DNA from 2 places in the Pseudomonas sp. EA_35y_Pfl2_R5 genome. Region 2 is predicted to be linked to the other one. Evidence: predicted binding sites of a transcription regulator. Region 2 holds the regulator's gene; the other holds the start of a gene.
What was found. The regulator FliA, encoded in region 2, starts transcription of late flagellar genes. The targets are predictions, from matches to a motif close to CTAAAGTTTNNNNNNNNNNNGCCGNTAA.
Positions count from the first base shown of each region.

Region 1: the regulator FliA is predicted to act here: its motif matches at 1,137-1,164, upstream of AACX99_RS15080 (flagellin N-terminal helical domain-containing protein).

Region 1 covers NZ_CAXAOW010000008.1:137,795-141,207, reverse strand. The annotation lists gene AACX99_RS15090 (alpha/beta hydrolase family protein) at 1-441, opposite strand, end outside; gene AACX99_RS15085 (TetR/AcrR family transcriptional regulator) at 438-1,028, opposite strand; gene AACX99_RS15080 (flagellin N-terminal helical domain-containing protein) at 1,230-2,717, shown strand; gene AACX99_RS15075 (LemA family protein) at 2,791-3,387, shown strand; gene AACX99_RS15070 (M48 family metallopeptidase) at 3,405-3,413, shown strand, end outside.
Region 2 covers NZ_CAXAOW010000005.1:180,871-184,283, reverse strand. The annotation lists gene flhF (flagellar biosynthesis protein FlhF) at 1-816, shown strand, start outside; gene fleN (flagellar synthesis regulator FleN) at 894-1,724, shown strand; gene fliA (RNA polymerase sigma factor FliA) at 1,721-2,467, shown strand; gene AACX99_RS12150 (chemotaxis response regulator CheY) at 2,564-2,938, shown strand; gene AACX99_RS12145 (protein phosphatase CheZ) at 2,958-3,413, shown strand, end outside.

The sequences.
Region 1 (3,413 bases), on a different contig from region 2:
GGCCTTGGGCATCCAGCCGTGCCAGCCGGCACCAGTGCCGAATGTGTAAAAACCCTGGACCTGATCATGGTTTGGCAGCAGACCGAAGGCATGCCCGCCAAAGGAATGGCCGACCATATACAGCGGCCGCTGCGGGTGACGGTGCTGGTCGACGGCAGCCGCCAGGTCGAGGTGTGCCCAGTCCAGATAGTCCATGGCAAAGCCGCGCAGGCTGGCGGGTTTCGATTGGCCGATACCGCGGTAGTCCAGGGTCAGGGTGCTGTAGCCGCGTTGCGCGGCGTATTCGGCAAAACGTCGATAGAAGCCCTGCGGCACGCCGGTGGCGCCGGCAATCACTAGCTGCGCGATCGGCTCCGGCGCGTGGTACAGCGTGGCGGTGAGCGGATAACCGTCGAGTGCCGGCAGCTGCACGTTTTCGCTAAGGATGGCTGGGGTGTTCATGGGCGGACTCCTCCCGGAAACTGTTCGCGGGTCAGGTTGAACAGGGCAGTGGCTGCGCGCTTGAGCGGCTCGCTGCTGCCGGCCACGCGGGCTTGCAGCAGCCCGCCTTCATACAGCGCGACAAACAGTGCGGCGAGGTTATCCGCCTGCTCGCTGGGGTAACCGTAGGCATGCAGTTGTGCGCTTAGCGCCTGGCGCACGGCAGTAAAACTGCGCTGCAGGGCGGCGCGAATTTCCAGATCTTCCGGGCCACTTTCCAAGGCGACGGTGGCTAGCGGGCAGCCACGTTCGAACTTGCTGTTCTCCAGCTGTTGCAGAGCGCCTTGTAACCAGTTGTGCAGCGCCTTGAGCGGGTCCGACTGCTGGGCAAAAAGCTGGGTAAACAGGCTGTCGATATGCCGGCTGATATGGTCGATAGCTGCCACCGCTAGCTCGCTCTTACCGCCAGGGAAGTGGTGATAGAGGCTGCCCTTGGGCGCGCCGGCAATTTCCAGCAGCTCACTCAGGCCAACGCCATGCAGCCCTTTGCGTTGCAAGGCATCGGCCATGGCGTGAATCAGTTTGTCGCGGGTCGAGATCTTTTTCATGGGCTAAATATATAGACCGGTCGGTCTATTTTGCCAAATAGTTTGTGCCGCTATTCGAGTTGTTGATGAAGGATTATCGATAAGCGGACAAAAACTTTGGTTGCTCCTCTCAAGAAAGCGCCAGCGCCGCCGCTAAGTTGAGATGGCCGTCAATCCCAGTAGGGGGCGGTAAGGGAGTTGCATTCGCCAAAGGGTCCATAAATGGCGCTGACGCTTAACACCAACGTTTCATCGCTCAGCATTCAGCGCAGCCTGAATGAGACTGCGCGTGCGTTGGAAACGTCGATGCAGCGCCTCTCCACTGGGTATCGCATCAACAGTGCCAAGGATGATGCTGCTGGTATGCAGATAGCCAATCGCATGAGTAGCGAGATCAGCGGCATGCGGATCGCTGTTCGCAACGCTAATGATGGCATCTCCCTGGCCCAGACCGCCGAGGGGGCTTTGCAACAATCCACTCTTATTCTGCAGCGCATGCGCGATTTGGCACTGCAGGCCGCCAACGGCTCCAACTCGATTAATGAGCGCAGTGCGCTGCAGCAGGAAGTTTTGCAGTTGCAGCAGGAGCTGGGTCGGATTGCCGAAACTACGAGCTTTGCCGGGCGCAAGTTGCTGGATGGCAGCTATGGCTCAAGCGCATTACAGGTCGGGGCCAATGCGTTTGAAACGATTGCTGTCAGCCTCGGCAATTTTGGAGTCAAGCGTATTGGGGTTAACTCGCGCGATCTGGTCAATGGCACCACCGGCGTGCTGGCGGCTGATCAGTTGGGTGGGCTGCTGGCGCAAAACGGCGCGATTCCTGATAACGACGTGAGTGGCGAATTGACTGTTTATGGTCGTGCCACAACCCGCTTTGCGGTCGAGGGTTCGGCCAAGTCGGTCGCCAGCAGCATCAACAAACGCTCCGAAACCACCGGCGTTACAGCGGACGCCCGCACGCTTGTGCAGTTGAGTTTCAGTGAGGACGACACCTACAGCTTTGAACTCTACGGTTCTAACACCGAGGCTGTAAGTATTCGCGGCAAGCTGGAAAACGGCGATCTGGGTCTACTGGCCGAAGCCATCAATGCTGAAAAAGGCACAACAGGCATCAGTGCGCGCATTGAAGATGGCAAGTTGTGGTTGGTCAGTGAGGCGGGCGACGACATTGTTCTTGAGGATTTTCTGTCGGAGGAAAATGGCACCGCAGTGATCCAGGCGTTCGATTACAGCGGTGAGGATGAGCTGACGAGTGCTGTGGCGACGCTTGATGATGATTCATCCGCCAGGGCCATTGGCGTGGTGCGCATGAGCAGCAATAACGCGTTCAGTACCGAGGTGGACGGCATCACTGTCGATGGTAGTACGGCGCGAAACTTCAGCCTTCTGGAGAGCGTGAATGATATCGACTTGCTCAGCGATATCGACGCACAGCTGGCAATAGGTGTGATCGACGGAGCGCTGAGCCTGATCGATGGTGCTCGCGCTGAGCTGGGGGCAATACAGAATCGTCTCGAATACACCATCGCCAGCCTGGAGAATAGCGCTGAGAACCTCAGTGCAGCACGAAGCCGTATCAGAGATACCGACTACGCCGCTGAGGTTTCGGAGTTGGTGCGCAGACAAATTCTGCAGCAGGCCGCAACGGCCATGCTGGCGCAGGCCAACCAGCGTCCGCAGGCCATTCTGACGCTGTTACAAGGCTTGTGACGGCGGGGTAATTCTTGCCGCACGCTTTTCCGCTACCATCTGCTTCTCTCCCGCATGCGATAAGGATTTCCCCATGTCCATCTCCACGCTGATTTTCCTGGCGGTTGTCGTCGCGTTGATCTTTTACGTGATTAGCATCTACAACCAGCTGGTGACGTTGCGTAACCGCTTTCAGAACGCCTTTGCGCAGATCGAGGTGCAGCTCAAGCGCCGTTATGACCTGATCCCCAATCTGGTGGAAACCGCCAAGGGCTATATGGCCCATGAGCGCGAGACCCTGGAGGCGGTGATTGCCGCGCGTAACAACGCCGTCACCGGGCTCAAGGCCGCTGCGGCGCAGCCTGGCAATGCGCAGAGCATGGCGCAACTGGGCGGGGCGGAAGGGCTGCTGAACAGCGCCTTGGGTCGCCTGAACGTTACCCTTGAGGCATACCCGGATCTCAAGGCCTCGGCGAATATGCAGCAGCTCAGTGAAGAGCTGAGCAGCACCGAGAACAAGGTGGCCTTCGCTCGTCAGGCCTTCAACGACGCGGTGATGGCCTACAACACTTACAAACAGGCGTTCCCGCCAGTATTGCTGGCCGCCAGCTTCGGCCACGCCCAGGATGCCAGCCTGCTGGAGTTCGCCGACAGTGCGGCGATTCAGGAAGCGCCGAAGGTGTCGTTCTAAGTTAAGGGCTCGGCACGATGAATTTC
Region 2 (3,413 bases):
CGCCTGCAGCGCATGGGGCTGTCGGCCGAATTGTCGAAGGCGCTGCTGGAGCGTGTCAGCGGCGTGAACGAACCTCGTCAGGCCTGGCGCATGTTGCTCGCGCACCTGGCTCATGCAATCAAAACGCCGAAGCAGGAACCGATGGATGAGGGCGGTGTGATCGCTTTGGTGGGGCCGGCCGGCATGGGCAAGACCACCACCCTGGCCAAGCTGGCCGCGCGCTACGTGCTCAAGTACGGCGCGCAGCATATTGCCCTGGTCAGCCTGGACAGCTACCGCATTGGTGCTCAGGAGCAACTCAAGACGCTGGGGCGCATTCTCAATGTCCCAGTGACCTTGGTTGACCCCGGTCAGTCATTGACCCAGGCTTTGGCCCCATTGGCACGTAAGCGTGTGGTATTGATCGATACTGCAGGCTTACCCGCTAATGATCCGGCCCTGCGCATGCAACTGGAAACGCTGGCCAGCCGTGGTGTCAACGCTAAAAATTATCTGGTAATGGCGGCCACCAGCCAGAGTCAAGTCCTGAAAGCCGCCTACCATAGTTATAAGCGCTGCGGTTTGTCTGGCTGCATCCTGACCAAGGCGGATGAAGCGACGAGTCTGGGTGAGGTTTTAGGACTGGCTATTAGCCAGCGTCTACCGGTAGCCTATCTTACTGATGGGCCACGCATTCCCGATGATTTGCAGGTTCCGCGCAGTCATCAATTGGTTAGTCGGGCCGTGGGGCTGCAGGCCAATCAAGATCCAAGCGAGGATACGATGGCGGAGATGTTTGCCGGCCTTTACCAGCAACCTGCACGACGCGTGAGTTAAGTGCCATGCTGTTGGAATTGAACCGCGCTTAGCCGACCAAGTGGCTCCAGTCGAAGTTAGACAAGGTGTGTAGAAATATGGGTATGCATCCCGTACAGGTGATTGCGGTGACCGGCGGCAAAGGTGGCGTCGGTAAGACCAATGTGTCGGTGAACCTGGCGTTGGCCCTGGCTGATCTTGGTCGCCGGGTGATGCTGATGGACGCCGACCTGGGCTTGGCCAACGTCGATGTGCTGCTTGGTCTGAGCGCCAAGCGCACCCTGGAAGACGTCATCAGTGGTGAATGTGAACTGCGCGATGTGCTGTTGCAGGGCCCCGGTGGCGTTCGCATCGTGCCGGCTGCGTCTGGCATTCAGAGCATGGTGCAGCTGTCGCCCATGCAGCATGCTGGGCTGATCCAGGCGTTCAGCGATATCAGTGACAACCTCGATGTGCTGATTATCGACACCGCCGCCGGTATCGGTGATGGCGTGGTCAGCTTCGTGCGCGCGGCTCAGGAAGTGCTGGTGGTGGTGTGTGATGAGCCAACGTCGATTACTGACGCCTATGCGCTGATCAAACTGCTTAACCGCGATCACGGCATGAATCGTTTCCGCGTATTGGCCAACATGGCTCACAGCCCGCAGGAAGGTCGTAACCTCTTTGCTAAGCTGACTAAAGTCACTGACCGCTTTCTCGACGTTGCCCTGCAGTACGTAGGTGCAGTTCCTTATGACGAGTCAGTGCGCAAGGCCGTGCAGAAACAGCGTGCGGTTTATGAAGCCTTCCCGCGTTCGAAGTGCGCGCTGGCGTTCAAGGCGATAGCCCAAAAAGTCGATGCCTGGCCATTACCGGCCAATCCGCGTGGTCATTTGGAGTTTTTCGTTGAGCGTCTGGTGCAGCAACCGATCGCAGACACGGCCATATGACAGCAGCTTCTGGACTTCGTATGTATAGCAAGGCGCAGGCGCAGGATTCCCAACATCAATTGATCGAGCGCTACGCGCCCTTGGTCAAACGCATCGCCTACCACCTGTTGGCGCGCTTGCCGGCTAATGTGCAGGTCGACGACTTGATCCAGGCTGGGATGATCGGCTTGCTCGAAGCGTCAAAAAAATACGACTCCAGTAAAGGTGCCAGCTTTGAGACCTTCGCCGGTATTCGCATTCGCGGCTCCATGCTTGATGAAGTGCGTAAAGGGGACTGGGCCCCACGCTCAGTGCATCGCAATAGCCGCATGGTCAGCGACGCGATTAGAAAAATTGAGGCCAGAACCGGCAGAGACGCTAAAGATCAAGAGGTTGCGGCCGAACTCCAATTGAGTCTCGAGGATTACTACGGCATTCTTGGCGACACTTTAGGCAGCCGCCTGTTCAGCTTTGACGACCTTTTGCAGGACGGCGAGCACGGTGGGCTGGGTGAAGACGCTGGCAGCAACCATCTCGAACCTTCTCGTGATCTGGAAGATGAACGCTTTCAGGCGGCCTTGGCAGATGCCATTGCCAACCTGCCGGAGCGCGAGCGCCTAGTGTTAGCGCTATATTACGATGAAGAATTGAATCTTAAAGAGATCGGTGAGGTGTTGGGGGTTAGCGAATCACGTGTAAGCCAACTACACAGTCAGTGTGCCGCTCGTTTACGCGCTCGTTTGGGCGAGTGGCGCGCACATTGAGTTTACTCGCTAACGCTAGGCCGGTTTCACGATTAAAAGCGTACACAGGGTGCTGGGTGCGTTTGGGACTGTACGGAGGTCGACTTGGACAAGAACATGAAAATCCTCATCGTTGATGACTTTTCAACGATGCGACGGATCATCAAGAACCTCCTGCGTGACTTGGGGTTCACCAACACAGCGGAAGCCGATGATGGCGTGACCGCGCTGCCCATGCTGCAGAGCGGCAGTTTCGATTTTCTGGTGACGGACTGGAACATGCCCGGTATGACGGGTATCGACCTGCTGCGTGCAGTGCGTGCGGATGAGCGCCTGAAAACTCTGCCGGTGTTGATGGTAACCGCTGAGGCCAAGCGCGATCAGATCATCGAAGCAGCCCAGGCTGGTGTTAACGGTTATGTAGTCAAGCCGTTCACTGCCCAGGTACTGAAAGAGAAGATTGAAAAAATCTTCGAACGCGTCAACGGCTGATGTCTGCCATGAGGTTGCTATGGAACATAAAGATTCCGCTCAGGGTGATCTTGAGTCGTCCCTGAAACACAACGCTCGCCAACTGGTAGATAGCCTGGAACAAGGCAACTTTGGTGAAGCGGTACAGCTGATACATGAGCTCAACAAAGCGCGTGACCGCGGCTTGTATCACGAAGTCGGCAAGCTGACCCGTGAGCTGCACAACGCCATCGTCAACTTCCAGCTAGATCCCCGTGTGCCACACGCCACTGAGGTCTCGCAAATTACCGATGCCACCGAACGCCTGAATTACGTGGTGACGATGACCGAGAAAGCGGCCAATCGCACCATGGATCTGGTTGAGCAGAGCGCACCATTGGTTAATGACCTCAGTGATGAGGCGCAGAGTCTGAGCGCTGACTGGGGGCGCTTTATGCGCCGCGAGATGAGCGCCGATGGCTTTCGTGAGTTGGCCAAGCGTGTGGAGTTGTTTCTC